DNA from 3 places in the Mesorhizobium sp. WSM4844 genome. Region 3 is predicted to be linked to each of the others. Evidence: predicted binding sites of a transcription regulator. Region 3 holds the regulator's gene; each other region holds the start of a gene.
The links. The regulator PhoB, encoded in region 3, activates phosphate uptake and scavenging genes when phosphate is short. The targets are predictions, from matches to a motif close to TGTCATNNANCTGTCAT.
Positions count from the first base shown of each region.

Region 1 (10,085 bases), on a different contig from region 3:
CACCCGGGTGCGTGGCAGGTCGCCACCGAGGTTGCCAAGTTTTTCGGCCATGCGTTTCTGGTGCTCGCGCCACAGCGCTTGCGAAAAAATGCTCTCCCTGCCGCTCGGCCGGTCCGTCTGCACCAGCACCGGGCTGTGCAGCAATAAGTTGGCCGCCTCGATGCGTCGATCGATCTCGGCACTGGACGGCACCCGGAAGAAACGCAGGGGATAGAGCGCGACAAGGGCTGCGATGGCGAACACAGCCACAACACCGATGCGCGCCATGTCGGGCAGCAAAAGGAAGAGGCCGAGCCACGAGACGCTGAGGAACAGGCTGGCGACGATGACGAGCGGCAGCAGCAACGGCCAGCCGCGCTCGACAGTCATCGAGACCCGCGTCGCCAGCCGGCTCACGGCAAGGCGCCCGGCCAGGCTGCGATCGCTGGTTAAGGTGGGTCGTTGCGTCATCGGCCCTTCCTGTTCGGGCGGGATAACCCGAACCTCACAAATCTATCGCACCGGCCCGAAAATCGGATGCGCCCCGAAAATCGGATGCGAAGGACTCAAAGTCTTAGATGCACGTCGCTCCAAACATACCAAGAAACACGGCGAAGGCGAGGCAGTTCCCTAAAACGTGAACAGGACTGCCCCCCGCTATCGTCAGAATCTAGCCGGATCGGCGTTTGCACCGCAGACCAGCACGGCGACACGCTCGCCCGCAGCCGCCGCGTAGCGGCCCGACAGGAGCGCCGCGAAGGCCGCGGCGCCGCCCGGCTCGGAGATGATTCGCACCCGGTCCCAAAGCGCCGTCTGCGCGGCGATGATCTCGTCGTCGCTGACCAGTATGGAACGCTCGACGAAGGCCTCGGCGATCGGAAACATCATTTCGCCGACGCGCTTCGGCGCCAGCGAATCGGCGGCGATGCCCTCAGTCGGCGCATCGACGGGCCGGCCGGCCTCGAAGGCGCGATGAAGCGTCGGCGCGCCCTCCGGCTCGACGGCGATGATCCTGATGCGGCCGGCAAACCAGGCGGCGATGCCGCCGATCAGGCCGCCGCCGCCTACGGCGACCAGCAGCGTGTCGAGTTCAGGCAGGTCGGTCTCGATCTCAAGGCCGAGCGTGCCTTGCCCGATCAGCGTTTCCTCCTGGTTGAACGCATGGATCTGCAGCGCGCCGGACCTTTCGGCAAAGTCTTCGCTGGCGGCCAGCGCTTCGGCATAGCGTGCGCCACCGACGACCAGCTCGGCGCCATAGCCGCGGATGCGTTCCAGCTTGGCCGGCGGGCTGACTTCGGGAACGAAGATGGTTGCCTTGTGGCCAAGCCGCATGGCGGCGTAGGCGACCGCGGCACCATGATTGCCGCCCGATGCCGCGACGACGCCAGCCTCGGGAACCGGCCGCTCGAGAAGATTGGTGAAGGCGCCGCGCGCCTTGAACGAGCCGGAATGCTGCAGGCATTCGAGCTTCAGGTCGACGCCAAGAGGCGGGCGGCCGAAATCGGCCATGTCGACGCGCAGCACCGGCGTGTGGCGCACGAAGGGCCGGATGCGCGGCTCCATTGCGGCGATGCGTTCGCGGGTGATGCTATTGCCGTTCAGCATGGTCTGCTCCCAAGGGTTGACATCACTTAGTAACTTAGCAAAATGGCTAAATGCAAGAGATTGATGTCTTCAAGGCGATCGCCAACGAGCGCAGGCTGCAAATCCTCGATTGGCTGAAGGATCCGCGCGCGCATTTTCCGCCGCAGACCGATGGCGATCTGGTCGAGGACGGCGTCTGCGCGCTGCTGATCGCGGAAAAGCTTGGCATCACCCAGGCGACGCTCAGCGAGCATATGCGGGTGCTGACCCAGGCCGGCCTTCTGCGCAGCAAGCGTATCAAGCAGTGGACGTTCTATCGCCGCGACGAGGGCAGGATCGCCGAGACCAGGGCGCTGATTCAGCACCGGCTGTAGCACTGCAGACGATCCATTCTTGTTGACCATGATCTTTTCCGAAACCGCCGTTTTTCGGGATCATGGGTCTATTCCAGCCAATCAGGTAGGGAATCCAGGCCGATCAGCTCGTCATAGGTCTGGCGCCGGCGCACGACATGGAAACGGTCGCCGTCGACCAGCACTTCAGGCACCAGCGGCCTGGTGTTGTAGGTGCCGGCCTGCACCGCGCCATAGGCGCCGGCGGTGGCGACGGCGATCAGGTCGCCGGCCTTCAGCCGCGGCAGATCGCGGTCGAGGCCGAGATAATCGCCGGTCTCGCAGACCGGGCCAACCACGTCGACCGTCATGCGCGGCGCCGCGGCCGGCTGCTGCACCACCGGCTTGATGTCATGGAAGGCATCATAGAGCGTCGGCCGGATCAGATCGTTCATCGCGGCGTCGACGACCAGGAAATTCTTGGCGTCGCCCTCCTTCACGAAGATCACCTGGGAGACCAGGATGCCGGCATTGCCGACGATAAGCCGGCCCGGCTCGAACATCACCTTCAGCCCGAGCCTGGCGACGTGCTTCTTGACGATCTGAGCATAAGCGTCCGGCAGGGGAGGCGGGCTGTTGTCGACGCGGTAGGGAATGCCGAGGCCGCCGCCGAGGTCGATATGCTCGATGGCGTGCCCGTCGGCGCGCAGCACGCCGACCAACTCCACCAGCAGCGCAAAGGCGTCGTCGAAGGGCTGCAATTCGGTGATCTGGCTGCCGATATGAGTGTCGATGCCGGTGACCTTGATGCCAGGCAGCTCGGCTGCGCGGGCATAGACCTTTCGCGCCTTCTGCCAGGGAATGCCGAACTTGTTCTCGGCCCTGCCGGTGGAGATCTTCTTGTGGGTCTTGGCGTCGACATCCGGATTGATGCGCAGCGAGATCGGCGCCACCTTGCCCAGCGCCGCGGCGCGGGCTGACAGCAATTCCAGTTCCGGCTCGGATTCGACGTTGAAGCACAAAATGCCGGCCGAGAGTGCAAGATCCATTTCGCGCGCGGTCTTGCCGACGCCGGAAAACAGGATCGTGCTGGCCGGAATGCCGGCGGCCAGCGCGCGGCGCAATTCGCCTTCCGAGACCACGTCGGCGCCGGCGCCGAGTTTTGCCAGGATTTTTAGCACAGCCTGGTTGGAATTCGCCTTCATGGCGTAGCAGACCAGCGCGTCGAGCCCGGCAAAGGCCTGCGCAAACACGCGGAAATGCCTGGTCAGCGTCGCCGTCGAATAGCAATAGAACGGCGTGCCGACGCTTGCGGCGATCTCTGATATCGCCACGTCCTCGGCATGCAGCAGGCCGTCGCGGTAGTCGAAATGGTTCACGAGAGTGGTTCCGGAAGTTGGAGCACGACGAGATCGGCCGTCTCATCGGCTCTAGATCAACGGATCGAGAATGAACTTCTTGTCCTCGACAGGTTTTTCCGGCTCCGGCGGCACGGGCTGCTCGGCCTTTTGTGCGTCCTTGCGCGCCTGCACGGCCGCCTCATAGGGCGTGTCGAGCCCGGCTTTCCTGCCGCAGGCCGTTACGGTTGCCAGCGCCGCCAGCAGCGTCAGCGTCACCAAAATCCTGCTTGCGGTCATCGATCCATCCGTCCGAAACTTTTGCCCGCCGCTTTTAGCCGAGTTTTTCCGGCAATGCACCTAGTGTGGTGGATTTGAAGTTCCTGGCATTGACGGCATTCGCGTTGAGGAACTTCAAATCCAAAAACCACACTAGAATTCATAGAATTACTCGTGCGGCTTTTGAATCCGAAATTCGCTCGCCGCGCTGCTCCAACGTGATGCGAATTTCGGATTCACCGCACGAGCATCACGCCCTCGCAATGTGCTTTTTCCAGTAGCGAATCTGCTTCCTCACTTCCGACGGCGCGGTGCCGCCGAAGCTAGTGCGGCTCTTCACCGAGTTCTGCACGGCAAGCACCGAAAACACGTCCGCCGTGATGCCGGGGTGAATGGACTGCAAGTCTTCCAGCGGCAGCCTGTCGAGCCCGATCTTCCTTGCTTCGGCCAGCGCCACAGCGCGGCCGGTGACGTGGTGCGCCTCGCGGAACGGCAAGCCAAGGCTGCGCACCAGCCAGTCGGCGAGATCGGTCGCGGTCGCATAGCCTGACCCGGCGGCCTTCTTCATGGCAGCGGCATTCACCATCATGTCGCGCACCATGCCGGTCATCGCCGCCAGCATCAGGTCGAGCGTCTCGGCGGCGTCGAACACGGATTCCTTGTCTTCCTGCATGTCCTTGCCGTAGGTCAGCGGCATGCCCTTCATGACAGTCAGCAGGCCGACCAGATGGCCGGTGACGCGGCCGGTCTTGCCGCGCACCAGTTCGGCGGCGTCGGGGTTCTTCTTCTGCGGCATGATCGAGGAGCCGGTGGAGAATGAGTCCGACAGCCTGACGAAGCCGAATTGCGGCGTCGACCAGATGATGATTTCTTCGGCCAGCCGCGACAGATGCGTCGCGCAGATCGCCGCCAGCCCCAAAAACTCGAGCGCGAAATCGCGGTCCGAAACGCTGTCGAGGGAATTGCGCATCGGCTCACGGAAGCCGAGCGCCCTGGCCGTCTGGTGCCGGTCGATCGGAAAGCTGGTGCCGGCAAGCGCGGCCGCACCGAGCGGGCTTTCGTCCATCCGTTCGATCGCGTCGCGAACACGCGACAGGTCGCGCGAGAACATCTCGACATATGCCATGCAGTGATGGCCGAAGGTCACCGGCTGCGCCGCCTGCATGTGGGTGAAGCCCGGCATTACCGTTGCCGCATGCTCCTCGGCCCGCTCCAGGAACGCCGTGATCAGGCCCTTCAGCGCCTCGGCGACGCGAAAGCACTCGTCCTTGACCCATAGCCTGAGATCGACCGCCACCTGGTCGTTGCGCGAACGGGCGGTATGCAGGCGGCCGGCAGCCGGGCCGATCAGCTCGGCAAGGCGGGCCTCGACATTCATGTGGATGTCTTCCAGCCTGGTCGAGAACTCGAACGTGCCGGCTTCGATTTCTGCCAGGATCGTGTTCAGCCCGTGAGCGATTTTTTCTTGGTCGGCCGCCGAAATAATGCCGGTTTGCGCCAGCATCTCGCTGTGGGCGATCGAGCCTCTGATATCCTGCGCGTAGAGTTTGCGGTCGAACGAGATCGACGCGTTGATCGCTTCCATGATCGCGGCCGGACCCGAGGCAAAACGTCCGCCCCACATCTGGTTGCTGGCCTTCTTGTCGCTCATCGCTATAACCCGTGCTCCGGAGCAGTTTTAAAAAATGGCAGACGGCAATCGATTTTTCCCGGCCCCGCGCCTCATCCTCGCCGCTTTGGTGGCAGGCGTGCTGGCCGGCGCGGTCGCGGTATATGTCAGCGAAAGCGGTTCTGGCAACAACGCCCCCGCTCAAGTCGCGGTTGGCGACAGCAAGGACGATGTCGCCTGCGCCGCCAAGGCCGACCGCGCCAAGACTGTCGCGGCGGCTGCCACCGGCCAGGTTGCAGCACTTTTGCCGGCCGATCCGCCGCAATCGCTGAAGGGCCTTGCCTTCAACAGCCCCGACGGCAAGCCGATGACGCTCGCCGACCATGCCGGCAAGACGGTGCTGCTCAATCTGTGGGCGACATGGTGCGCGCCTTGCCGCGCCGAAATGCCGGCGCTCGACGCGCTGCAGAACGAAATGGGCAGCGACGCCTTCGAGGTCGTCGCCGTCAATGTCGATGCCGGCGACGACGCCAAACCGAAGAAGTTCCTCGAGGAGACCGGCGTTAAGGCGCTCGGCTACTACCGTGATTCGACGATGGCGCTGTTCAACGATCTCAAGACACGCGGCCTGGCGCTCGGCCTGCCGGTCACCATGCTGATCGACTCGGAAGGCTGCCTGATTGCCCACATGAACGGCCCGGCCGAATGGTCGAGCCCCGACGCCAGGCGGCTGGTCGAGACGGCCCTCGGCAAGTCGGACTAATGCATGTCGCGCAAAGTGCGACGCGCTTTTAGGCGCCGGCGACTATTGCCGGTTTGTTCGTAAGCCGGCTTGGCAATTCCTTTCCACCGGCTCCTATTCGGAAGCGTGCGCTACTTTAAATGGAAATCAAGTTCATCGGTCCGCAACAAAACCGTTGTCCAATTGTCATGGGCGGCACATATTGGCTTTGCGAGAGTGCCCCTTTCGCCAATGACAAACGGGAGATGAAACATGAAGTTCTTCGGCTTCGCGGCCGGTGTCGCCGCCACCTTGACCCTGCTTTCCACCACCTCCGCCTTCGCCGTCACGCAGATCAGCTGGTGGCACGCCATGACCGGCGCCAACGCCGAGGTCGTCGGCAAGATCTCCAAGGATTTCAACGCCAGCCAGAGCGACTATGAACTGGTTCCGGTGTTCAAGGGCACCTATCCGGAGACGCTGAACGCCGGCATCGCCGCTTTCCGCGCTGGCCAGGCGCCCGACATCCTCCAGGTGTTCGACGTCGGCACCGGCGTGATGATGGCGGCCGAGGGTGCGATCAAGCCGGTTGCCGAGGTGATGACCGGTGCCGGGATGACCTTCGACAAGAGCCAGTATCTGCCCGGTATCGTCGGCTATTATTCGAAGCCGGACGGCACCATGCTGTCCTTCCCCTACAACTCCTCCTCGCCGATCCTTTACTACAACAAGGATATCTTCCAGAAGGCCGGCCTCGACGTGAACAACCCGCCGAAGACCTGGAACGAGGTGTGGGAAGCCGCCAAGAAGATCAAGACGAGCGGCGCCGCCCCTTGTGGCTATACCTCGACCTGGCTGACCTGGATCCATCTGGAGAATTTCGCGGCGTGGAACGATGTGTCGTGGGCGACCCAGCAGAACGGCCTGGCCGGCGGCGATGTCGAACTCAAGATCAACGCGCCGATTTTTGTCAACCACTTCCAGGCGCTCGCGGATCTCGCCAAGGACGGCACCTTCAAATATGGCGGGCGCACCTCCGAAGCCAAGCAGATCTTCCTCGCCGGCGAATGCGGCATCTTCACCGAATCGTCGGGCGGCCTCGGCGACATCGTCAAGTCCGGCATGAACTACGGCATCGGCCAGCTTCCCTACGACAGCGACGCCAAGGGCGCACCGCAGAACACCACGCCGGGCGGCGCCAGCCTGTGGGTGTTCGGCGCCAAGTCGGACGAGCAATACAAGGGCGTTGCGGCGTTCTTCGCCTATTTGTCCAAGACCGATGTGCAGGAATATCTGCACCAGAAGTCAGGATACCTGCCGGTGACGCTTGCTGCCTACGAGGCGACCAAGAAATCGGGCTTCTATGACAAGAACCCCGGCCGTGAGACACCCATCCTGCAAATGACTGGCAAGGCGCCGACCGACAACTCGAAGGGCGTGCGCCTGCCGAACCTGCCGCAGGTGCGCGATATCCAGAACGAGGAGTTCGAGAAGATGCTGGCCGGCCAGCAAACCGCTCAGCAGGCGCTTGACAACGCGGTTACGCGCGGCAACGCCGCAATCAAGGAAGCGCTGGAGAACTGACGAGTTTATCTCGGTTGGTGTCTGTTTGAATATCGCCCACGCGAGTTCGCGTGGGCGTCCCCGAGATAGCGAAGGAAATCAGCCTGTCTCCCCGCGTCGTCTTTCCCAACAAGATCCTGCCCTACCTGCTGGTGGCGCCACAACTCGCCATAACACTGGTTTTCTTCTACTGGCCGGCCGGTCAGGCGCTTTACCAGTCGATGCTCAGACAGGATCCGTTCGGGCTGAGGACCAGGTTTGTCTGGTTTGCCAATTTCCGCAAGGTGCTGGCCGATCCGGCCTACCTCAATTCGATCAAGGTCACCGTGGTGTTCTCGCTTGCGACCGCGATCGTCGCGATGTGCGTGGCCCTTTTGCTTGCGGTCATGGCCGAGAAGGCGGTGCGCGGCAAAGGCCTCTACCGCACGCTGTTGATATGGCCTTATGCCGTGGCGCCGGCGATTGCCGGCATGCTGTGGCTGTTTCTGTTCAATCCTTCGATCGGCTCGTTGGCCTATTTGCTGAGAAGCCTCGGCATCGCATGGGATCCGCTGCTCAACGGCGCCCACGCCATGATCCTGCTGGTGTCGGCGGCTGCCTGGAAGCAGATCAGCTACAATTTCCTGTTCTTCGTCGCCGGTCTGCAGGCAGTGCCGAAAACGCTGATCGAGGCGGCGGCCATGGACGGCGCCGGCGAGACCAAGCGCTTCTGGACCATCGTCTTCCCGCTGCTCGCGCCGACCACCTTTTTCCTGCTGGTCGTCAACACCGTCTATGCCCTGTTCGACACGTTCGGCATCGTTCATGCCGTCACCGGCGGCGGGCCGGGCAAGGCGACCGAGACGCTGGTCTACAAGGTCTACAATGACGGCTTCGTCAATCTGATCCTGGGCGACTCGGCGGCGCAGTCGGTCATCCTGATGGCGATCGTCATTGCGCTCACCGCCATCCAGTTCCGCTACGTGGAACGCAAAGTCCACTACGGCTGAGGGCAGCGATGATCGGCCAGTCCCCGCTCCGCACTTTCATCGCCCATGCCGTGCTTATCCTCGGCATATTGATCGTGGCTTTCCCGATCTACTACACGTTCGTTGCCTCGACGCACACGCTGCAAACCATCCTCAGGCCGCCGCTGCCGCTCTTGCCCGGCGGCCAGCTCTGGAACAACTACAGCGAGGCGCTGTTCGGCGGCATTGGCCGCATCGGCGGTGTCAGCGTCGGCCAACTGCTCCTCAACACCACGATCATGGCGCTCGGCGTTGCGGTGGGAAAGATCTGCATCTCGATCCTGTCGGCCTATGCGATCGTGTTCTTCCGCTTTCCCCTGCGCATGACCTTCTTCTGGCTGATCTTCATCACCTTGATGCTTCCGGTGGAAGTGCGCATCCTGCCGACCTACAAGGTGATGGTCGATCTCGGCATGATCGACACTTATGCCGGCCTGATCATCCCGCTGATCGCCTCGGCCACCGCGACGCTGCTGTTCCGCCAGTTCTTCATGACCATACCGGGCGAATTGGTCGAGGCGGCGCGCGTCGACGGCGCCGGGCCATGGCGCTTCTTCTTCGATATCCTGTTGCCATTGTCGCGCACCAATATTGCGGCGCTGTTCGTGATCCTCTTCATCTATGGCTGGACGCAGTATCTTTGGCCGCTGCTGGTCACCAACAGCAACGACATGAACACCATCGTCATCGCGTTGAGAAAGATGGTTTCCTTTGCCGATGCCGATACCGAATGGCACCTGGTCATGGTCACCGCGATGCTGGCCATCGTGCCGCCGATCCTGGTGGTGGTGCTGATGCAACGCTGGTTCGTGCGCGGCCTGGTCGAATCCGAAAAGTGAGAAGCTGATGGCGACCGTCGATCTGAAGGACGTGAAGAAGGTCTATCCGAGCGGCGTCGAAGCCGTGAAGGGCGTCTCCATCGCCATTCCCGACAAGGAGCTTTGCGTGCTGGTCGGCCCATCCGGCTGCGGCAAGTCCACGCTGCTGAGGATGATCGCCGGTTTGGAGACCATTTCCGCCGGCACAGTCGCCATCGACGGCAAGGTGGTCAACGCCATCGGCCCGACCGAGCGCGACATCGCCATGGTGTTCCAGAACTACGCGCTTTACCCGCATATGAAAGTCTATGACAACATGGCCTATGGCCTGCGCAATCGCGGCACGCCGAAGGACGAGATCGACAGCAGGGTGCGTTCGACCGCCAAGGTGCTGGAGCTTTCGGCGCTGCTCGACCGGCGGCCGCGCGAACTTTCCGGCGGCCAGCGCCAGCGTGTCGCCATGGGCCGCGCCATCGTGCGCAATCCGAAAGTCTTCCTGTTCGACGAGCCGCTCAGCAATCTCGATGCCAAATTGCGCGGGCAGATGCGGGTCGAGATCAAGAACCTGCAGCGCACGCTCGGCGTCACCTCGGTCTATGTTACTCACGACCAGCTCGAGGCGATGACGCTGGCCGACATCCTTGTTGTCATGAACGCCGGGCTGGTCGAGCAAACGGGCGCGCCGCTCGACATCTACGAAAAGCCGGCGTCGATCTTCGTCGCTTCCTTCATCGGCGCGCCGCCGATGAATCTTCTGGCGCTGACCGGAAGTTCCTCAGGCCCGATGCTGGCTGACGGAACCGCAATCGGCTTTGCGGCTCCCGGAACACAAGCCGTGACGCTGGGGTTTCGCCCT
Region 1 is NZ_JBVVQB010000031.1:20,227-30,311, reverse strand. Features, by position in the region: gene AC0L2A_RS22380 (TIGR02302 family protein) at 1-450, opposite strand, end outside; gene AC0L2A_RS22375 (threonine/serine dehydratase) at 643-1,584, opposite strand; gene AC0L2A_RS22370 (ArsR/SmtB family transcription factor) at 1,635-1,937, shown strand; gene lysA (diaminopimelate decarboxylase) at 2,006-3,274, opposite strand; gene AC0L2A_RS22360 (hypothetical protein) at 3,326-3,532, opposite strand; gene argH (argininosuccinate lyase) at 3,762-5,162, opposite strand; gene tlpA (thiol:disulfide interchange protein TlpA) at 5,197-5,883, shown strand; gene ugpB (sn-glycerol-3-phosphate ABC transporter substrate-binding protein UgpB) at 6,115-7,425, shown strand; gene ugpA (sn-glycerol-3-phosphate ABC transporter permease UgpA) at 7,509-8,393, shown strand; gene ugpE (sn-glycerol-3-phosphate ABC transporter permease UgpE) at 8,402-9,250, shown strand; gene AC0L2A_RS22330 (sn-glycerol-3-phosphate import ATP-binding protein UgpC) at 9,258-10,085, shown strand, end outside.
Region 1: the regulator PhoB is predicted to act here: its motif matches at 6,036-6,052, upstream of ugpB (sn-glycerol-3-phosphate ABC transporter substrate-binding protein UgpB).

Region 2 (10,085 bases), on a different contig from region 3:
GGAGGCAGGCGCCCCCAACGCGAAAAGACTCAGCCCTGGCGCGCCTTGTAGCGCGGAGCGGTCTTGTTGATGATGTACACGCGGCCCTTGCGGCGAACCAACTGGTTGTCGCGGTGACGCGCCTTGAGCGCCTTGAGCGAATTCTTGATCTTCATGGTCTTGCCCGTCGGTCTGGGCCCGCTTGGGCCGAATTATTAAGGCGCGCTCGGAAAGCGCGCCTCTCAACTTGTGCGTGGCTCATAAACGAGGAGCCTTGCCCGTGTCAACCAAGCATGTGGCGGAGTTTGAGTTTCTGCCCTGTCGACGGCATTAATGCATGTCGCGTAAAAGTGTGCTGCGGTTTTGCGATAACGACATGCATAAAACAACAACCTAAAGCGCGTCGCGTGAGGCCGGTCAAATGCGACGCGCTTTAGAGCGGCGCCGTCGAATAGCCTCAACGGCAGCGGCTCATTCGCGTAAAATGGCCCATCTTGCGGCCGGGGCGTGCCTCGGCCTTGCCATAGAGATGCAGCATCAGATCGGGCTCGGCGAGCAGGGCCGGGATGCGCAGGATATCGTCGCCGACCAGGTTTTCCATGACGCAGTCAAAATGGCGGCCAGGATTTCCCAGCGGCAGGCCGGCGACGGCGCGAATGTGCTGCTCGAACTGCGAGACGATGCAGGCGGCTTCCGTCCAGTGGCCGGAATTGTGAACGCGCGGCGCGATCTCATTGGCCAGCAGCGCGCCGTCGGCAAGGACAAAGAACTCGATGCCGATGACGCCGACATAGTCGAGCGCGGCAAGTATTTCTGCTGCCGCCGCCTGCGCTGCAGCGGCGGTTTCGGACCCTATCCTGGCCGGCAGGGTCGAGCTGTGCAGGATGCCGCTGCGGTGGACGTTTTCTGCCGGATCGTAGGCGGCGAGCGAACCGTCCATGCCGCGCGCCGCGATCACCGAAATCTCGCGTTCGAAGGCGACGAAGGATTCGAGGATCAGCGGCACGTTGCCCATCGCCTCGCAGGTGCCGGCAAAGCCCCCCGTTTCCATATTGCGGAAGACGCGCTGGCCCTTGCCGTCATAGCCCATGCGTCGCGTCTTCAATATGCCGCTGCCGTTGAACTTTTTCAGCGCCGCCGTCAATTCGTCGTCATTGTCGACGGGGCAGAAATCCGCGGTGGGAATGCCGATGCCGTTGAGGAACTTCTTCTCCGCCACCCGGTCCTGCGCTACTTCCAGCGCGCGCGCCGGCGGGTAGACCGGGACCGTGATGGCAAGCGCGCTGGCGGCCATGACCGGAACGTTCTCGAACTCGTAGGTGACGACGGCGCTGACTGCAGCCAGTTCGGCGAGCGCGGCCGTGTCGTCATAAGCGGCAGTGATCTGCCGGTTGGCGACCTGTGCCGCCGGACAATCCGGCTGCGGCTCCAGCACGACCGTGCGGTAGCCGAGGCGCGCCGCGGCCATCGCCAGCATGCGGCCGAGCTGGCCTCCGCCGATGATGCCGATGGTCGATCCGGCGGCCAGGCTCATGGCGTGTCCGTGGGCTCGGCGGCGACCTTGGCGGTCTGGGCGGCGCGCCAGGCATCGAGCCGGGCGGCGAGCTTTTCGTCGGTCAGCGCCAGCACGGCCGCAGCCAGAAGGGCGGCATTGGTGGCGCCCGCCTTGCCGATGGCCAGCGTGCCGACCGGAATGCCGGCCGGCATCTGCACGATGGAGAGCAGCGAGTCCTGTCCGGAAAGCGCCTTCGATTCCACCGGCACGCCAAAAACCGGGAGCGGCGTCATCGCCGCCGTCATGCCGGGCAGGTGTGCCGCACCGCCGGCGCCGGCGATGATCACCCGAAAGCCGGCCGCCTTGGCGCCCTTGGCGAAGTCATAGAGCCGGTCGGGGGTGCGATGAGCCGAGACGATCAGCCGCTTGTGCGGGATGCCCAGCGCCTCCAGCGTTTCGGCGGCGTGGCGCATCGTCGCCCAGTCGGACTGGCTGCCCATGATGATGGCGACGTCGGCACGTTGATCGTCCAAGCTTCTGCTCCCGGCGGCAAAGGCGCGCCTTAGCGGAATTCGGGTCCGACGGCAAGGATGCGCTGCCTCTGCGCAAGCGTTCTGGCGCGAGGCGCCATCATTACCTAATCCGGCCAGCGCAAGGCGCCGGCGCTATCCTTGCGGGCCGACTTCATCGCATCCGCCGGACGCTCGGCGGCGCTCAACACGGCCCGCAGGCGTTCGGCGACGATTTCCGCCTCGCCGGGATGGAGATTGCACGGGTCGAGGAAGAAATGCCCGCGCTCGACCTCGTGGTTGCGCACGATAATGGGAGGCGAAACGGCCGCCAGCGCCGAGGCAAGGCCGGCGGCGGTGAATCCGCTTTCGGGCGCAACAAACACCTGCAGGCGGTCGAGCGGATTGCCGGTCGGATCGGGAATGACATGCGCGGCGATGCCCGGCATGCCCTGCAATGCGTCCTTCCACAGATCGAGCGCCGCTTCTTCCCGCTTGCGGATGCCGGCATGATCGCGCCGCTCCCAGGCCTCCAGTGCGGCCATGGCGCCGGCAATGCTTTCCTTGCCGACCTTCATCGCCCGCGCAACGCCACGGTTCTGCAGATAGGCGGCGCGCACCAGATCCTTTCGCCCGGTGACGATGCCGCTTGTCGGTCCCGAGAGAAATTTGTGTCCGCTGTAGACGACGATGTCGGCGCCGCGTGCGAGAAAGCCGCGCAAATCGTATTCAGAGGCGGCGTCGACGATCACCGGGACGCCCTTGGCGTGGCAGATCTCGCAGAACTCCTCGAGCGAGAGCATGCCGTATTGCACCGTGTGATGGGCAACGACATAGAGGCCTGCTGCGGTGCGGTCGCGGATCGCCTCGCGCACATGATAATCCTGCGTCACGCTGACCGTACCGGCCGGTACGGTCCTTGCCCCGGCGAGCCGGATCGACTGGTCGATCGGCGCGCCGTAATTGACGATGTGGCCGAGCTGGACGATGACCTCGGACTTGAGGCCCTCGGTGTCGTCCGGTAGCCGCTCGATCGCCAGAAGGTTGGTGCCGGTCATCGTGCCGGCAATCGCCATGGTGATGCCGCTGGCGCAGCACGCCGTGACGAAGCCGGCCTCGCCGCCGGTGAGGCGTGCGACGATCGTGCTTGCGGCGCGCTGCAGATCGTCCATCTCCACCCATTGCGAGGCGATTTCCGACATGGCGGCGATCGCTTCCGGGACGATGATCGAGGCGCCGAGCGCCGTCATCGTGCCGGAGACATTGATGATCGGGCGAAGGCCGAGCCGTTCGCGGATTGTCGTGTTGGAGCCGTTTGCGGAATAGGTTTTCATCTCTGGAGGTCCCATTGGTAGATTTCAGGCGGCGATCTCGACGACCGCCTCGATTTCCACGGTGATGTTGCCCGGCAGGGAGCCGACACCGATCGCCGAACGGGCGTGCCCGCCGATACTATCAAAGACAGCGGCGAAAAGATCGGAACAGCCATTCACCACCTGCGGATGGTCGCTGAAGGTCGGGATCGCGTTGACGAAGCCAAGCAGCTTGACGACACGCACGATACGGCCGAGGTCGCCTGCCGCAGCGTGCATGACGGCGAGCAGGTTCAGGCCGGTGAGACGGGCATGCTTATAGGCCTCTTCAACCGTGACGTCCTCGCCGACCTTGCCGGTGCAAAGCGTGCCGTCGGCGCGCAACGGGCCTTGGCCGGAGAGGAAGATCAGCCGTCCGCTTTCGGCATGGGTGACGAAGTTGGCGATCGGCGTCGGCGGCTCGGGCAGCGTCAGGCCCAATTCGGCGAGCCGGATGTAAGGCGTCATGAAAAGGCTCCTTGCGACAGCTTTCGCCGTCCGATGTCAGAATTGCGAGGCACGAAACCGCGCCAGGAAACTGCGGAGACGCTCATTGTCGATCTCCGCGCCCAGAATCTCGGCGGGCGGGCCTGCGGCGCTGACGCCGCCATCTGCCATGAAGATGATGCGGCTCGAGGCATCGCGGGCAAAGGCCATCTCGTGCGTGACCATCACCATCGTCATGCCGTCCTCGGCCAGGCTGCGTACGACCTCGAGCACCTCGCCGACGAGTTCCGGGTCGAGCGCGGAGGTTATCTCGTCGAGAAGCAGGATTTTCGGCTCCATCGCCACCGCGCGGGCAATGCCGACGCGCTGCTGCTGGCCGCCGGAAAGCTCGGCCGGCAGGCTGTCGGCCTTGTGGGCAAGGCCGACCCGGCCGAGCCAGTGCTCGGCAATGGCGCGGGCCTCGGTACTGCTCTTGCCGCGCACCTTGCGCAGGCCAAGCATGATGTTGCCGGCCGCCGTCAGATGCGGAAACAGATTGAAACTCTGGAACACCATCCCGGTTTCGGCCCGCATCTTCGCCAGGTCACGCTCGCTGCGGCGCTGGCGTGTTCCCGTGTCGCGGAAGCCGACCTCCTTGCCGTCGATGCGGATGGAGCCGCTGTCGTAGCTCTCCAGGAAGTTGACGCAGCGCAGCAGCGTGGTCTTGCCGCTGCCGGAAGGCCCGATGACAGTCACCACCTCGCCGCGCGTCACCTGCAGGCTGACGGAGCGCAGGACCGCGACGGATCCAAAGGATTTGGAAACCTCGGAGACATCGAGAAGCGCCGGATTGGCGGGCGTGGCGATGGGCATCTTGCTATTCCCGGATGAAGGAGAAACGCCGCTCCAACCGTCGGCTGGCCAGGGAGAGCGCGTAATTGACGGCGAAGTAGATGACCGCGCCGAGGATGTAGAGCGGCATCGCTTCGTAGGTGCGGCCGATGACCTGGTTGATGGCATGCATCAGGTCGGTGATGCCGAGCAGCGAGACCAGCGCGCTGCCCTTCACCGCATCGGTGACGCCATTGATCCATGGCGGCAGGAAACGCCTGAACGCTTGCGGGAAGATGACGTAGGCCAGTCGCTGGCGAAAGGTCAGCCCGATCGCCATCGCCGCTTCGGACTGCCCCTTCGGTATGGAACCGACCGCACCGCGCAGATACTCGATGACCTGCGCCGTCTTGAACAGGGTGAGCGCCAGCACGGCTGCCCAGAAGGATTCCAGATGGAGGCCGACGGCAGGCAGGCCGTAATAGACGAAGAAGATGAGCACCAGGATCGGAATGCCGCGAATGGTATCGCTGAAAATGCGCACTGCCCAGCGCAGCGGAGCCGGGCCATAGACAAGGCCGACGCCCATCATCACGCCGGCGACGAGCGACAACACCACGACCAGCAGCGACACCCATAGCGTCACGGCAAAACCCTGGGCCAGGAAGGGCAAGGCATAGGCGATCTGGCCAAGCATCCTAGTGCGCCGCCCTGAACCGGCGCTCGACAAGCCGAAGTGCAAAAAGAAGCGCGTAGCCGGTCAAGAGATACATTGCCGTCACCACAAGGTAGACCTCGACGATGCGGAAGGTGTTGAAGTTGATCCACTGGGCGCCGTAGGTGAGTTCGGGCACCGAAATGACCGACGCAACGGACGTGTCCTTGAACAGCGACAGGAACGTGTTGGAAAGCGCGGGCAGCGTTATGCGCAGCATCGTCGGCAGGCGCACATGGACCAGCCTTTGCCATGGCGTCAGGCCGATCGCCTTGCCGGCGTCGAGCTGTCCGCGCGGAACCGCTTCGAGCCCCGAGCGGAACACCTCGACCAGATAAGCGCCGCTATAGAGCGACAGCGTGGCGATGAACGAGGTCTGCGCGCTGTAGGCGATGTCGACCACCGTCGGCAGGCCGTAGAAGACGAGATAGACGAGCAGGATCAGCGGCACGTTGCGGATGAACTCGACATAGGCGGCGATGACGGTCCGCACCGCACGCCCGGCCGACACGTACCAGACCGCCAGAAGCAGTCCGATGAGGATGCCGATCGCGATGGAGATCACGGCCAGCTCGAGGCTGAGCAGTAGTCCGCCCCAAAGCTTGTCGAAATGCCGCCAGATCAGGTTGAAGTTTAGGGTATAGCCCATGTGTCCCTGTCATTATCGAGGGCTGTCGACAATAAGCAGGCGGAAGGGCGCGGCCCTTCCGCCGGCTTGCATCAGATGACCGGGAAGCCGGGATGGCGCGCCGGCGGCTCCTGTCCGAAATAGTCCTTGAATGCAGCGTCGTAGAGCGCCGTCTCATGGCCGAACATGGCGGTGGTGAAGGTTGTGTTGACGAAGGTCAGCCAGTCGGGGTCGCCTTGCCGAAGCGCGGCGCCGTAAAGCATCGAGAACCAGCTCTTGCCGGCATCGAAGTATTTGTCCGGATTGCGCGAGGCGAGCCATCGAACCGTCGACAGATCGACGGCGGCGGCGTCGACGCGTTTCGATTCCAGTGCCTGCAGCACGTTGGCCTGCGTGTCTATCTGCATCACCTGCGACTCCGGCAGGACGATGTGCACATTTGCCTCGGCATCGACATTCTGCAGGATGGAAACCCGCGTCGCCGAACCGCCGGCAAGCAGCTTGTCGAAGGTCTTGTTTTCGGCGTTCGGAAGGGTCAGCAAGGCGATGCCTTCGACGTAATAGGGCCGGGAGAAGTGGATCAGCTGCGAGCGCTGGGCGGTCATGGTCATGAACTGGATCGAAATGTCGACCTTATTGGTGGTCACGTTCGGAATGCGCTGGGCCGGATCCTGCATGACGAACTCGACCTTGGTCGTATCGTCGAAAAGTCCCTTGGCAAGAATGCGCCCCATGGTGATGTCCATGCCGACCAGTTCGCCGGCATCGTTTTCAAAGTGCCAGGGCGCGTTGGTGCTGCCGGTGCCGACGATCACCTTGCCGCGATCGAGAACGGTGCGCAGCAGGCTGTCCGGCGCCGCCTGCGCCGCCGCCTTCTGAACATCGACTGTTGTCGCTGCGCCCACCACTCCGGCCGTTGCAAGCCCGGCCAGTTTCAGAAAATCACGTCTTTTGGATGTGTCGTTCACGGCGACCTCCTTTTCGTGTTGTGTTCCCCTTTGCCGATACATGCATCGGTAATCTGCTGGATTGTCTCTTACAAAAGACACATGTATCCTGTACGAGACAGATACTAACACCAGGAATCAGCAATGCAAGATGGCAATGGCTTGGCAGTTCGGCCGGACGCTGGTCCGGACGAAGACAGGATTGCGGGCTCCCGCGAGAAGGGTCTCAACCGCGTGCTCCATATCCTGGAGTTTCTTCATGCGAACCAGCGAGCGATCGGGATTGGTGATCTCGCCAAGGGAGTGAATGCGCCGCGCTCGACGATCTACACGCTTGTGCGCTCGCTCGTGGATGCGGGCCTGCTGGAAATGGCCGGCGACGGCAATCGCGTCTATTTCGGGAAGAAGCTTTATCTCTACGGAATGGACTATGTGCGCGGCAACGACCTGCTCAGGCGAGGGCGTCAGGAAGTCGACAATCTTTCGCGCGAGACAGGCGAGACCTCCGAATTGTGCATGCTGCAAAACGGCCGCTACACGATTGTCCATTCAAGCCCGGGCACCAGGCCGTTCCGGATCAGTTCGGCCACGGGTCTGCAGATACCGCTTCCCTGGACCGCTTCCGGGCGCCTGCTTCTCGCCGGTTTCGAACGGGCGGTGATCGAAGACATGGTGTCCGAAGACGATCTCGTCCTGCCGGATGGCCGCAGATTGCTGCTGGACGACTTCATAGAAGATATCGCTACGGCCGGGGCTGCCGGCTACTGTGTGACCTCCGGTCTTGTCGACGCCTATACAAAGTGCCTTGCCGCGCCGGTCTTTTCAGCTGCCGGCAAGGTCGAGGCGACGATATGCCTGGTGGTTCCCATCGACACTTCCGAGGAAAAGACCGGCGATCTCATCGCCCTGCTGCGCGAACGCGCCGCGAGGCTTTCGATCACGGGATGAGCAGGATTTGTCGCGACCGTAAGTGGGATTCGCTCACGCGATGATGTCGGGGATGATCCGGTCTTCCAGCGCCATCAGCCGGTCTTTCAGGAAGAGCTTTTTCTTCTTCATGCGCTGGATCTGCAGAGGGTCGCAGCCCATGGCGATCATCGCGTTGATCGCCGCGTCGAAATCGGCGTGTTCTTGCTTCAGCCGAGAATATTCGAGGCGGATATCGGCCTGTTCCTGTTCGGACATTATTTACCGTCTGCACGTCTGCGGCGCCCAAAAATGGGCCTGATTGGGCGAGGCCGGAGGTATCTTGCACCGGCGCGCAGCCAATACCACATTTCGTATTGTCGTGGAATGCTACCACGCAGCATTCGACATCGGTGCCCGATAGTGGCACACTGTCATTATGCCGTCACAGAAGCGAAATTGCGGTGGGACGCGCCTTGACGGCTGCAATCGAGGAAACCATGAAAGGGAGAACCAATCATGTCTCTTGCATCCCATCTTGATGAGCTGCAGCGGAAACACGGCGACATCGAACGCGAAATCGATGATGCGATGAACCATCCATCGGTCGACGACCTCGAAATCGTGAATCTCAAGCGGCGCAAGCTGGCGCTCAAGGACGAGATTGAGAAATTGAAGGCGAAGCCGAAACCCACCACGCACTGACGCTCATCTACGGCGCTGCGCGTCCTTTGGACGCGCAAAGGGCGCTGTCGTGCTTCTGATTTTGGCGCATGATCCTTTTCCGAAAATCCTTTCGGTTTCGGGGTCATGCAGGGACAGTGCGCGCTTTGCCCGACCATCTTCTCCGGTGGCAACCAATGCCGCCGGAGCGTTTCCTTGTTTGTCCGGCGGTTCGATTTGACAGGTTTGCCTGCCTGTCGCCATTGACAAGCCATCTTTGCTCCTCCACCTCATGCCGGGACCTTCTATAGCGCCGCGCCTCCTTTCGGACGCGCAATGGACGCTGTATTTTGATTTTTGCGCAGATTGTTTCCGGAAACCGATTCCGGAATTCGGCGCTAACAAAGGGCAGCCGGCCATGACCGGATATTTTTCTTCACCCTTCTCGCGCCGCACGTCTGTCGGTGTCGACGTCGGCGGCGTGATGGTCGGCGGGGGCGCCCCTGTCGTCGTTCAGTCGATGACCAACACCGACACCGCCGATGTCGACCAGACCGTCGCTCAAGTTGCGGCGCTGCATCGCGCCGGGTCCGAGATCGTGCGCATCACCGTCGACCGCGACGAGAGTGCCGCCGCCGTGCCCGCCATCCGCGAGCGGCTCGAACGGCTCGGCATCAATGTGCCGCTGGTCGGCGATTTCCACTATATCGGCCACAAGCTGCTCGCCGACCACCCGGCTTGCGCCGAGGCGCTGGCCAAATACCGCATCAATCCCGGCAATGTCGGATTCAAGGACAAGAAGGACCGGCAGTTCGCAGCTATCGTCGAGATGGCGATCCGTCACGACAAGCCGGTGCGCATCGGCGTCAATTGGGGGTCGCTCGACCAGGAGCTTTTGACCAGGCTGATGGACGACAACCAGCGCCAGGGCTTTCCGCTGACCGCGCAGGAGGTAACGCGCGAGGCGATCGTGCAGTCGGCGATCCTTTCGGCCGACATGGCCGAGGAGATCGGCCTTGGCCGCGAGAAGATCATCCTGTCGGCCAAGGTCAGCGGCGTGCAGGATCTGATCGCGGTCTACACCGAGCTTGCCACCCGCTCCAACCACGCGCTGCATCTCGGCCTCACAGAGGCCGGCATGGGTTCGAAAGGCATCGTCGCCTCGTCCGCGGCGATGGGCATTCTTCTCCAGCAAGGCATTGGCGACACGATCCGCATCTCGCTGACGCCGGAGCCGAACGGCGACCGCACCCGCGAGGTGCAAGTGTCGCAGGAACTCCTGCAGACCATGGGGTTTCGGCAGTTCGTACCGATCGTCGCCGCCTGCCCCGGCTGCGGCCGCACCACCTCGACCGTGTTCCAGGAACTCGCGCAGGATATCCAGGCGGATCTGCGCAAGAACATGCCGGTGTGGCGTGAAAAATATCCCGGCGTCGAAAACCTCAAAGTCGCGGTGATGGGCTGCATCGTCAACGGTCCAGGTGAATCCAAGCATGCCGATATCGGCATTTCGCTGCCCGGCACCGGCGAGACGCCGACGGCGCCGGTATTCGTCGACGGCAGGAAGGCGGCGACGCTGCGCGGCCCTTCGATCGCCGCCGACTTCGAGAAAATGGTCGCCGACTATATCGAGC
Region 2 is NZ_JBVVQB010000066.1:15,057-25,141, reverse strand. Features, by position in the region: gene ykgO (type B 50S ribosomal protein L36) at 30-155, opposite strand; gene AC0L2A_RS31485 (5-(carboxyamino)imidazole ribonucleotide synthase) at 437-1,513, opposite strand; gene purE (5-(carboxyamino)imidazole ribonucleotide mutase) at 1,510-2,007, opposite strand; gene AC0L2A_RS31475 (aminotransferase class V-fold PLP-dependent enzyme) at 2,112-3,317, opposite strand; gene AC0L2A_RS31470 (RidA family protein) at 3,342-3,803, opposite strand; gene AC0L2A_RS31465 (amino acid ABC transporter ATP-binding protein) at 3,840-4,634, opposite strand; gene AC0L2A_RS31460 (amino acid ABC transporter permease) at 4,639-5,289, opposite strand; gene AC0L2A_RS31455 (amino acid ABC transporter permease) at 5,291-5,956, opposite strand; gene AC0L2A_RS31450 (transporter substrate-binding domain-containing protein) at 6,028-6,903, opposite strand; gene AC0L2A_RS31445 (IclR family transcriptional regulator) at 7,027-7,830, shown strand; gene AC0L2A_RS31440 (YdcH family protein) at 7,864-8,067, opposite strand; gene AC0L2A_RS31435 (YdcH family protein) at 8,308-8,493, shown strand; gene ispG (flavodoxin-dependent (E)-4-hydroxy-3-methylbut-2-enyl-diphosphate synthase) at 8,870-10,085, shown strand, end outside.
Region 2: the regulator PhoB is predicted to act here: its motif matches at 8,221-8,237, upstream of AC0L2A_RS31435 (YdcH family protein).

Region 3 (10,085 bases):
CCGAAAAGGAGGACGAGAACTCGTTGACGTCGGTGGCGTGCGACGCCGTCTGGCGCGCGATCGCCAGCACCCGCGTGATTGAGTTCTTGATGCGGTGCTTCATCTCCTGCAGCATCAGGTCTTTTTCGAGCAGGCTTTTTTCCGTCGTCTCATGAAGCAGCGAGACCGCGTCATAGGCCCGCTCCTGATATCGGGCCACCAGCGCGATCGTTCCGGCGAGCAGCAGTCCGAACAGGCCGAGCATCACCGGAATGGCGCGCGAGGAAGGTTGCGAGAAGGCGCTTGTCGGCCTGAACAGGACCGTCCATGGACGTCCGGCGATGGTGAGTTCGCGAGTAACCAGCAACCTGTCGCCGAAGCTCGACGCCGGCGGCGTTTCCGACTGGAACAAAAGATGGTCGGCATCCACCTTGCCGTCATAGATTTCGATGTTGACCGGCAGCAGCGGCGTCCGGCTGAGCGCGGTCTGGAACAGGTCGCGGGCGCGGAACGCCGCATAGAGAAAGCCTGTTGTCGACGATCTCGACGCATCGATGCCGTCCGCCGCGGTTTCGATGTTGAGCCGCACGAAAACCAGGAAGCCGGTGAAGGTCTGCGCAGCACCTGTTTCCTGGCCTAGCTGCACGCGCCCGCTTGCGTGCTGCTGATTGTCGGCCATCGCCCTTTCGATCGCCTCGCGCCGCACCGGTTCGGTGAACATGTCGTAGCCGATGCCGGATTGATTGGAAGGATCCAGTGGCTCGAACAGCGTGATGGGCGCACGCCATGGCAGCGTTGTCGTGGCCGGATAGATCGCATCGCTGACGCCATAGTCGTGCTGGATGGCACGCTCGACCGCTGCCTCGTCGCCGGCTCTCACCAGCCGGAGAAAGCCGATGCCGCGCAGGCCGGCGAAATTGTCGTTGATACCCAGCGCATCGAAGAACGCCTTGAACTCGCTCCGCGAAATGTCACCATTGCGAGCCTCGAACAGTGCATGTGTCGATCGCAGCATCGACAGATGCAGGTCGATGCGGCTATCGATCCGGTTGAGGGCGTCGTCCGCCGTCGCCTCGAATTTGATGCGCGCCGCTTCCTGCGTGGCGAAATAGGCGAATCCCGCCATTGTCAGGCTGATCAGCGCGACGGCGATGAAAGCGACGATCGGGAAGAACTTCTTCAAGCTGCGGCTGCGACCCATGGTTCCCCATCTTATGGGCAAGTCCCCGTGGCAACACAATGGCGCGGCCAAACCATCATGGCGGCTGGCATATCACATGACAGGTAGTTGGCGCTTCAGGCGGCGATCTTCAGCGCGCCTGGTCCCGGAATGGCGCCGGGCGGGCACTTGCCCAGAATGATCATGCCGAGCACCTCGTCCTGGGTCACGTCGCCGGTGCGCGCCGTTCCAACGACCCGGCCATTCTTCATGACGCAGACGCGGTCGGCAAGCTCGAACACATCGTGGATGTCATGGCTGATCAGGAAGATGCCGATGCCGTCGGCCTTGAGCTGCATGACCAGTTCGCCGACCTGCGCCGTTTCCTGCGGCCCCAGTGCCGCCGTCGGCTCATCCATGATCAGGATGCGGGCGTTGAACAGGATGGCGCGCGCGATCGCCACCGACTGCCGCTGGCCGCCAGAAAGCTTGACCACCGGGTCCTTGAAGCGCTGGAAGCGGGGATTGAGCCTGCCCATCACCTTGCGCGCCTCGGCCTCCATGGCGCCGTCGTCGAGCGTGCCCCAGCCGGTCATCAGCTCGCGGCCGAGGAACAGGTTGGCGGCGGCGTCGACATTGTCGGCGAGCGCCAGCGTCTGGTAGATCGTCTCGATGCCGTATTTCTTGGCGTCGCGCGGATTGGCGATCGAAGCCTCCTCGCCATTGACGAAGATCTGGCCCGAATCGCGCTTGTAGGCACCGGACAGGATCTTGATCAGCGTCGACTTTCCCGCACCGTTGTGGCCGAGCAGCGCCACGACCTCGCCCGGGAAAAGGTCGATCGACGTCGACGGCGCGAATGCCGCCGAAGGCAATCGAGATGTTGCGCATATCGATCAGTGGCGTGGGAGCAGTCGTGTCAGCCATGATCGTTCCTTTCCATGGTTTTGCCGAGCATGATGCTGGACCGAAACGGATGTCCACTTTTCGCTGACGCGGACCTTCGGCTCGGGATCATGCTCAGACCCGCTTGCGGTAGACTGTGTCGAGCCAGACGGCGACGACCAGCACGGCGCCGACGACGACGCTCTGAAGCGGCGAACGATGCCGAGCAACACCATGCCGGACTGCAGCGACTGCATCAGAAGCGCGCCCAGCATGGCGCCGAGCACCGTGCCGGAGCCGCCGGCCAGCGACGTGCCGTCGATGACGGCTGCTGCGATGACCAAGAGTTCGTCCAGCGTGCCCAGCGCATTGGTCGCCGCATTGAGGCGGGCCGAAGCAATTGCCGCGCTGATCGCGGCCAGAACGCCCATGATCATGAACACTTTCATGGTCACCCAGCGCGTGTTGATGCCGGCGAGTTCCGCCGCTTCCGGGTTGCCGCCGATGGCAAAGACGTAGCGGCCGAAACGGGTGCGCCGGGTGATGAAGGTCATGACGATGCCGACTGCGACCGCGATCAGCACCGGTATGGCGATGCCATGGGCGATGAACAGCCCGCCTTCGGGGATGGTGATGCCGTTCCGCTGGGCGTATTGGCGCACGATGCCGATCGGCCAGGGATAGGAATTGGCGATCCAGGCGGCGCCGAGGATGGCGGCGCAGGCGACAACACCAAGCAGGCTCTCCGCCCAGACCGGGCGCAACGGAAACTTGAAGCGCTTGCGCTGCGACCGGCCGTTGAGCAGCATCAAGGCGACGGCCACACAGGCGAGAATGCCGACGATCCAGCTCGCGGTCGCCCCGATCGAGCCACGCGGCCCGCCACCCATCAGCTGGAACGTGGCATCGAGCGGCGCGACGGTGCGCCCGCTCGTCATCAGCCACGCCATGCCGCGCCAGATCAGCAGGCCGCCCAGCGTCACGATGAAGGCCGGAACCTCGAGATAGGCGATGATGAAGCCCTGAAGCGCGCCGATCATGAGGCCGAGCGCCACGCCGGCGGCCAATGCGATGACCCATATCCAGGGATTTCCAAGCTGGAATCCCATGACGCGGATGAGGAATTCTGCCTGCGCAACGCCCATCACCATGCCGATCACGCCTTCGACGGAGCCGACCGAAAGATCGATGTTGCGCATCACGATGACCAGCACCATGCCGGTCGCCATGATCGCGACCGAGGAAGTTTGCACCGACAGGTTCCAGAGATTGCGCGGCGTGAGGAAAAGCCCACCCGACAGGATGTGGATTCCAACCCAGATGATCAGCAGCGCGCCGACCATGCCGAGCATGCGTATGTCGAGCTCGGTTGCCTTGAGGAAGCGGCCGAAGGGGCTGAGCTCGGATTCACGCGCCCGATCGGCAACCGGCGTGTTGGAAGTCGTGTCGGTCATGATGTCCTCCCACCGTTGCCGTCTGCCGCGGATGCCGGAAGCAGCCTAGAAATTACCCGCGAGACGCGGAAAAACAACTCTTTTGAAAAAAACGCCGCGGCGTGAAGCCGCGGCGTTTCAGGTTTTTTGGCGAAGGCGGATCAGTTGCAGACCGGGACGGTGCCCGCCGCTACGCCGGCGCAGACCTCTTCCTGCTTGATCCAGCCGGCGTCGATGACGACGTTGAGATTGTCCCTGGTGATGGCAATCGGCGTCAGGAACAGCGACTTGACGACATTGCCGCCCGGCGTGGTGAAATCCTTGACGCCGGCAATGTCTGTCATCGGCTTGCCGTCGGCCAGCTGCGAGGCGATCTCGGCGGCGTTCTTGCCGAGCTCGCGCGCGTCTTTCCACACCGATACGGTCTGTGTGCCGAGCGCGATGCGGTTCAGCGCGGCATGGTCGCCGTCCTGGCCCGAAACCGGGACGGATCCGGCCAGGCCTTGCGCCGTCAGCGCCGCGACGACGCCACCGGCGGTGCCGTCATTGGCGGCAACCACCGCATCGACCTTGTTGTCGTTGGCGGTCAGGAACTGTTCCATGTTCTTCTGGGCGTTGGCGGGAAGCCAGCCGTCCGTATAAGCCTCGCCGACATTCTTGATCTTGCCGCTGTCGATGGCATCCTTGAGCACTTCCATGGAGCCGGCGAACAGAAAATCGGCATTCGGGTCGGCGCCGGAGCCCTTGATGAAGACGTAATTGCCTTCCGGCGCCACCTTGAACACTTCGCGGGCCTGCATGCGGCCGACTTCCTGGTTGTCGAAGGTCAGATAGAACACGTCCTTGTTCTCGATCAGCCGGTCATAGCCGACGACCGGAATGCCTTCGTCCAGCGCCTTCTGCACCGCCGGACCGATGGCCGAGGCATCCTGCGCAAGGATGATCAGCGCGTTGGCGCCCTGCGAGATCAGGCTTTCGACGTCGGTCAGCTGCTTGCCGGGATTGGACTGTGCGTCAGCGGAGATATATTTGTCGCCGGCGGCCTCGATCGCCGCCTTCATGGCCGCTTCGTCGGTCTTCCAACGCTCTTCCTGGAAGTTCGACCACGAAACGCCAATGACCTTGTCCTTGGCCTGCGCGGCCGACGCGAGCGTCAGCGACATGGCGACCCCCGCCAGAATGGCGGCTGCGAATCTCTTCATGATATTCCTCCCTGCGCCGCGTAGGGCGCGACCAACTGGCCCGAAGGCCGGCACAAAGGCTCTATTTTTTCGAGCCTCGAAAAAATACTGGTCCAACGCCGAAGCACTGTCAACACCAATTCTGATGGATTTTGACGTCCTGTCGGGCTTTTTTTCGAGGCTCGGAATAAATAATGACAGCCCCCTCCGCTTCTGCCAGTATTTGTCGGACATTACCGACGGCTTCCGATTCATGAGCGGCCGCGGCATTAGGGAGGACGTAAAAAATGTCGGTGGGAATCCGTCATGACGATCTGCGCCGGCGCAACCGGGCGATGGTGATTTCGGCCGTGCGCCGGGCAGGCCAGCCGTCGCGGACCGAGATCGCCGCGACCACCGGCCTCAGCCATTCGACCATATCGGCGATCTCTGCCGACCTGATCCAGGAAGGCATCCTGGCCGAGAGCAAGGCGAGCGAGACGGTTTCGCTGAAACGCGGCCGGCCGCAGGTCGGCCTCAGCCTCAATCCGCAAGCCGCTGCGGTGTTGGCCGTCGTGTTGTCGCTGAATTTCCTGTCGGTCGCCGTCATCGATTATGCCGGACAAGTGGTCGCCGAGGAACAGCGCCGGCTGGACACGCTGACCATGTCGCGCGACGCGCTGATCGGCGAATGTGTCGCCATCGTCCGGCGCCGGCTCGAAGATCCCGACCTCGATGTCCAAAGCGTCGCCCGCATCGCGCTGGCGATCCAGGGCATCACCGATTCCCACGCGCGCGCCATGTTGTGGTCGCCGATCACGCCGCAGACGAACATCGCCTTCGCCGACATTCTGGAACGGGAGTTCGGCATCCCGGCGATCATGGAGAACGACTGCAACATGATGGCCGTGGCGCTACGCTGGCGCCACCCGGATCGCTACCGCGACGATTTCATCGCCATCCTGCTCTCGCACGGCATCGGTATGGGGCTGGTGCTGAAGGGCGAGTTGTTCACCGGCACCCACTCCTCGGGCGGCGAATTCGGCCACATGATCCATCGGCCGGGCGGCGCGCTTTGCCGCTGCGGGCGGCGCGGCTGCGTCGAGGCTTATGCCGGCAACTACGCCATCTGGCGCAACGCAAGGCTGTTGAGCGAGAACGCCGAGCCAGTCGCCGATGTCAGCGACGCCGAGATGCGGGCACTGGCGGCCCGGGCGCGCGAGACGGACGGACCGGAGCGCGAAGCCTACCGCAAGGCCGGCGAGGCGCTCGGCTTCGGGCTCGGCAGCCTGTTTGCGCTGATCGATCCGGCGCCGGTGGCCATGGTCGGCGCCAGCGCTGCCGCCTTCGACCTGATCGAGCCGGCGCTGCGCGAGGCTATCGCCCAGACCGCCGGCGGCCAGCATTCGGGTTCGATTTCCTTCGACACCGAGCCGAACGAGTTGCCGCTGATCCGCGAAGGCTGCGCCATGCGGGCGCTGAGCTTCGTCGATCAGGAGATTTTCGCGCCGAGCATCCAGGCACGAGCCGGCTCGGTCGGAAAGAACGTGGCTTGAATCCGAAGGCAGGGACTCCCGGGTCGCGACTTGGGGTGTGTTGAGATACAGGTCAGGCCGAGTCGAGAATGGTGGGTTCCGAGAACCGGAGCGGAGCGTACTTTTGGGTACGCCGGAAGCGCAGGTATCAGCTAGTCTTCCCTGATCGCATAGCCGGCGCCGCGGATGGTGCGGATGACATCGGGCATGCGACCATTGTTGACCGCCTTGCGCAACCGGCCGACATGGACGTCCACAGTGCGTTCGTCGATGTAGATCGTCTCGCCCCAGACATTGTCGAGCAACTGGCTGCGCGAGAAGACCCGACCCGGGTGCCGCATCATGAATTCGAGCAGCCGGAATTCGGTCGGCCCGAGCCGGATCTCGCTCTTCTTGCGATAGACCCGGTGCGATTCACGATCGAGCATGATGTCGCCGACCTTGAGCACGCTGGACAGCACTTCCGGCTTGGCGCGGCGCAGCAGCGCCTTGACCCTGGCCATGAATTCCGGTGTCGAGAACGGCTTGACCAGATAGTCGTCGGCTCCGGTCGAAAGGCCGCGCACCCGGTCGCTCTCCTCGCCGCGCGCGGTCAGCATGATGATCGGCAGCCGCTCGGTTTCGGGGCGCACCCGAAGCCGCCGGCAAAGCTCGATGCCGGAAACCGCCGGCACCATCCAGTCGAGCACCAAAAGATCGGGCACGTTTTCCTGCAGCCGGATTTCGGCCTCGTCGCCGCGCGTCACCACCTCGACCTGATAGCCTTCGGATTCAAGATTGTAACGGAGGAGGACGCCCAGCGGCTCTTCATCCTCCACCACCATGATGCGCGGCGCGATCATCGGCCGGTCACTCCTGTCATGTCGCCGGCGCCGACATCGTCGTTTCGTCGAGCTTCGGGCGATCCGCCGGCAATTGCTGCCCGGTCACGACAAAGTAGGCGTTTTCGGCGATGTTGGTGACGTGATCGCCGATACGCTCGAGATTCTTGGCGCAGAACAGAAGGTGCGTGCAGGCGGTGATGTTGCGCGGATCCTCCATCATGTAGGTCAGGAGCTCGCGAAAAACCGCCGTGTATTTCACGTCGATCTTCTGGTCGTCGGCGCGCAGTTCCTTCAACGCGCCGGCATCGCGCGACACATAGTGCTCGACCACGCCGCGGAGCTGCACAAGAACGAGATCCGCCATCGCATCGATACCGTGCGACAGATTCCGCGGCGTCGCGCTCTGCCCGACTGCGCTGACCCGCTTGGCTATGTTCTTGGCCAGGTCGCCGATGCGCTCGAGATCGCCCGCCATGCGGATTGCGCCAACCACGGCGCGCAGATCCTGCGCCATCGGCTGCCGCTTGGCGATCAGCGTGATGGCGCTGTCGTCGAGTTCGCGCTGCCGCGCATCCATGATGGCGTCGTCCGAGACGACGCGCTGCGCCATCGCATTGTCCGACGCAAGCAACGCGCGGATCGAGGCTGCGACCATTGCGGCGGCGAGCTCGTCCATGTCGCGGATCAGCCGGTCGATGTGCTCCAGTTCCTCGTCGAAAGATGCGACGGTGTGTTCACCCATGGTGCTGTCCTCGTGTTCGAAATTCGCCGGACCGCTCAGCCGAACCGGCCGGTGATGTAGTCCTGGGTGCGCTTGTCGTCGGGGTTGGTGAACATCTTGTCGGTCGCGCCCTCCTCGACTAGGTAGCCGAGATGGAACATCGCCGTGCGTTGCGACACGCGCGCCGCCTGCTGCATCGAATGGGTAACGATGACGATCGTATAGTTCTGGCGCAGTTCGTCGATCAGTTCCTCGACGCGGGCGGTGGCGATTGGATCGAGCGCCGAACAGGGCTCGTCCATCAGGATCACTTCCGGCGACACGGCGATGGCGCGCGCAATGCACAGACGCTGCTGCTGTCCGCCGGACAGACCGGTTCCCGACTCGAGTAGGCGATCCTTGACCTCGTTGAACAGGCCGGCCTTCTTCAGGCTCGATTCGACGATGCCGTCCAACTCGGCCTTGGTCCTGGCCAGGCCGTGAATGCGCGGACCGTAGGCGACGTTTTCGTAGATCGACTTCGGAAACGGGTTCGGCTTCTGGAACACCATGCCGACGCGAGCTCGCAGCTCGACGACATCGATTTTCGGGTCGTAGACATCCTCGCCGTCGAGCGTGATCTTGCCGCTCACCCGCGCGATATCGATGGTGTCGTTCATTCGGTTCAGGCAACGCAGGAACGTCGACTTGCCGCAGCCCGATGGGCCGATCAACGCCGTCACCTGATGCTCGCGGACATCGAGATCGACGTCGAACAGTGCTCGCTTCTCGCCGTAGTGAACGGAGACCTTTTCGCCCTTCATCTTGATCGAAGGGGCGTTGGTTGCGCTGCTCAGTTTCTGCTCGACGCCGGCTTCCGTCATGATGTTCATATCCTCTACTCCTTACCAGCGCCGCTCGAAGCGCCTGCGCAGTATCACCGCGATGGCATTCATGATGACCAAAAACACCAGCAAAATCAAAATCGCCGCCGAAGTCTTCTGCTGGAACCCCGCTTCCGGGAAATCCGCCCACATGAATATCTGCACCGGCAGGATCGTTGCGGGATCGGTGAAGCCGCCGGGAATGTCGACGATGAAGGCGACCATGCCGATCATCAGCAACGGCGCGGTTTCGCCGAGCGCATGCGCCATTCCGAGGATGGTGCCGGTCATGATGCCCGGCATCGCCAGCGGCAGGACGTGATGGAACACGGTCTGGACCTTGGACGCTCCGATGCCAAGCGCCGCCTCGCGGATCGACGGCGGCACGGCACGCAGCGAAGCGCGCGAGGCGATAATGATGATCGGCAGGGTCATCAGCGCCAGCACCATGCCGCCGACCACCGGGGCTGAGCGCGGCATGCCGAAGAAATTCAGGAATACGGCAAGTCCAAGCAGGCCGAAGACGATCGAAGGCACCGCCGCCAGATTGTTGATATTCACTTCGATCATCGTCGTCAGCCGGTTCTTGGGCGCAAATTCCTCAAGATAGATCGCCGCTGAAACGCCGATCGGGAAGGCGATGGCGAGGGTTACGATCATGGTCAGGAACGATCCGACGACCGCGCCCCAGACACCGGCCAATTCCGGCTCGCGGCTTGCGCCGGTGAAGAAGAAGATCGAGTTGAACCGGCTTTCGATCAGGCCGGCGCTCTTCAGCGTGTCGAGCCAGACGATCACCTTGTCCGAAATCTTTCGCGATGCTTCCGGCGTCTCGATGACGCGCAGGAATGCCTGGCCGCTCGCGGCGGGCGCCGTGCTGTCCAGCGCCTCGATCACCGTGCCTTTTGCGATCACCGTGCCGTTGGCCGCAGGCGACAGCGCGGTCAGCTTGACCGTGCCGCCATTGAACGCGACCAGCAGCGACGACGCGCCGCTCGTCAGCGTAAACATGCCGTTTTCGCCCTCGGTCGCACCATGGCCGCGCGCCAGCGCCAGCATGGCATCGTCGCCGAAGGTCAGATCGATGTCGCCGCTGGTTCCCGAAGGCGTGACGCTTGTCGAAATCGCTTCGTCCGAACCGACGTCGGCAAGCAAACCCTTGAGATAGAGGTCGGCAAAATCGTCGAGTGGAACCGCATAGTCCACCGTTCCTCCGAGCATCCCCGGATCAGCCGCAATATCCTTGCGCAGGAACACGCCTGTGCCGGTGGAAATCAGCCCGCGCAGCAGGCGCTTGTCCTGGCGGCTCGTCACATCCGGAAATTTTGCCGTAAGCGCTTCCTGAGCGATGGCGTCGTAGTTCACTTCATCGAGTTTCGCCGGGTCGACCTTGGCCGCTGAAAGATCGATCGGCAGCGTCACATAGTTCTGCCGCAGCGCCGGAATCGCCTGCGTGACGATCGTCGACAGGAGCAGCACAAGGAACAAGCCGGCCAACGCGACAGCTGCAGCGCCGAGCCATTTGA
Region 3 is NZ_JBVVQB010000036.1:29,664-39,748, forward strand. Features, by position in the region: gene AC0L2A_RS24230 (CHASE domain-containing protein) at 1-1,162, opposite strand, end outside; partial or broken gene AC0L2A_RS24235 (ATP-binding cassette domain-containing protein) at 1,276-2,065, opposite strand; partial or broken gene AC0L2A_RS24240 (sugar ABC transporter permease) at 2,159-3,477, opposite strand; gene xylF (D-xylose ABC transporter substrate-binding protein) at 3,618-4,658, opposite strand; gene AC0L2A_RS24250 (ROK family protein) at 4,925-6,172, shown strand; gene phoB (phosphate regulon transcriptional regulator PhoB) at 6,304-6,993, opposite strand; gene phoU (phosphate signaling complex protein PhoU) at 7,010-7,717, opposite strand; gene pstB (phosphate ABC transporter ATP-binding protein PstB) at 7,753-8,568, opposite strand; gene pstA (phosphate ABC transporter permease PstA) at 8,581-10,085, opposite strand, start outside.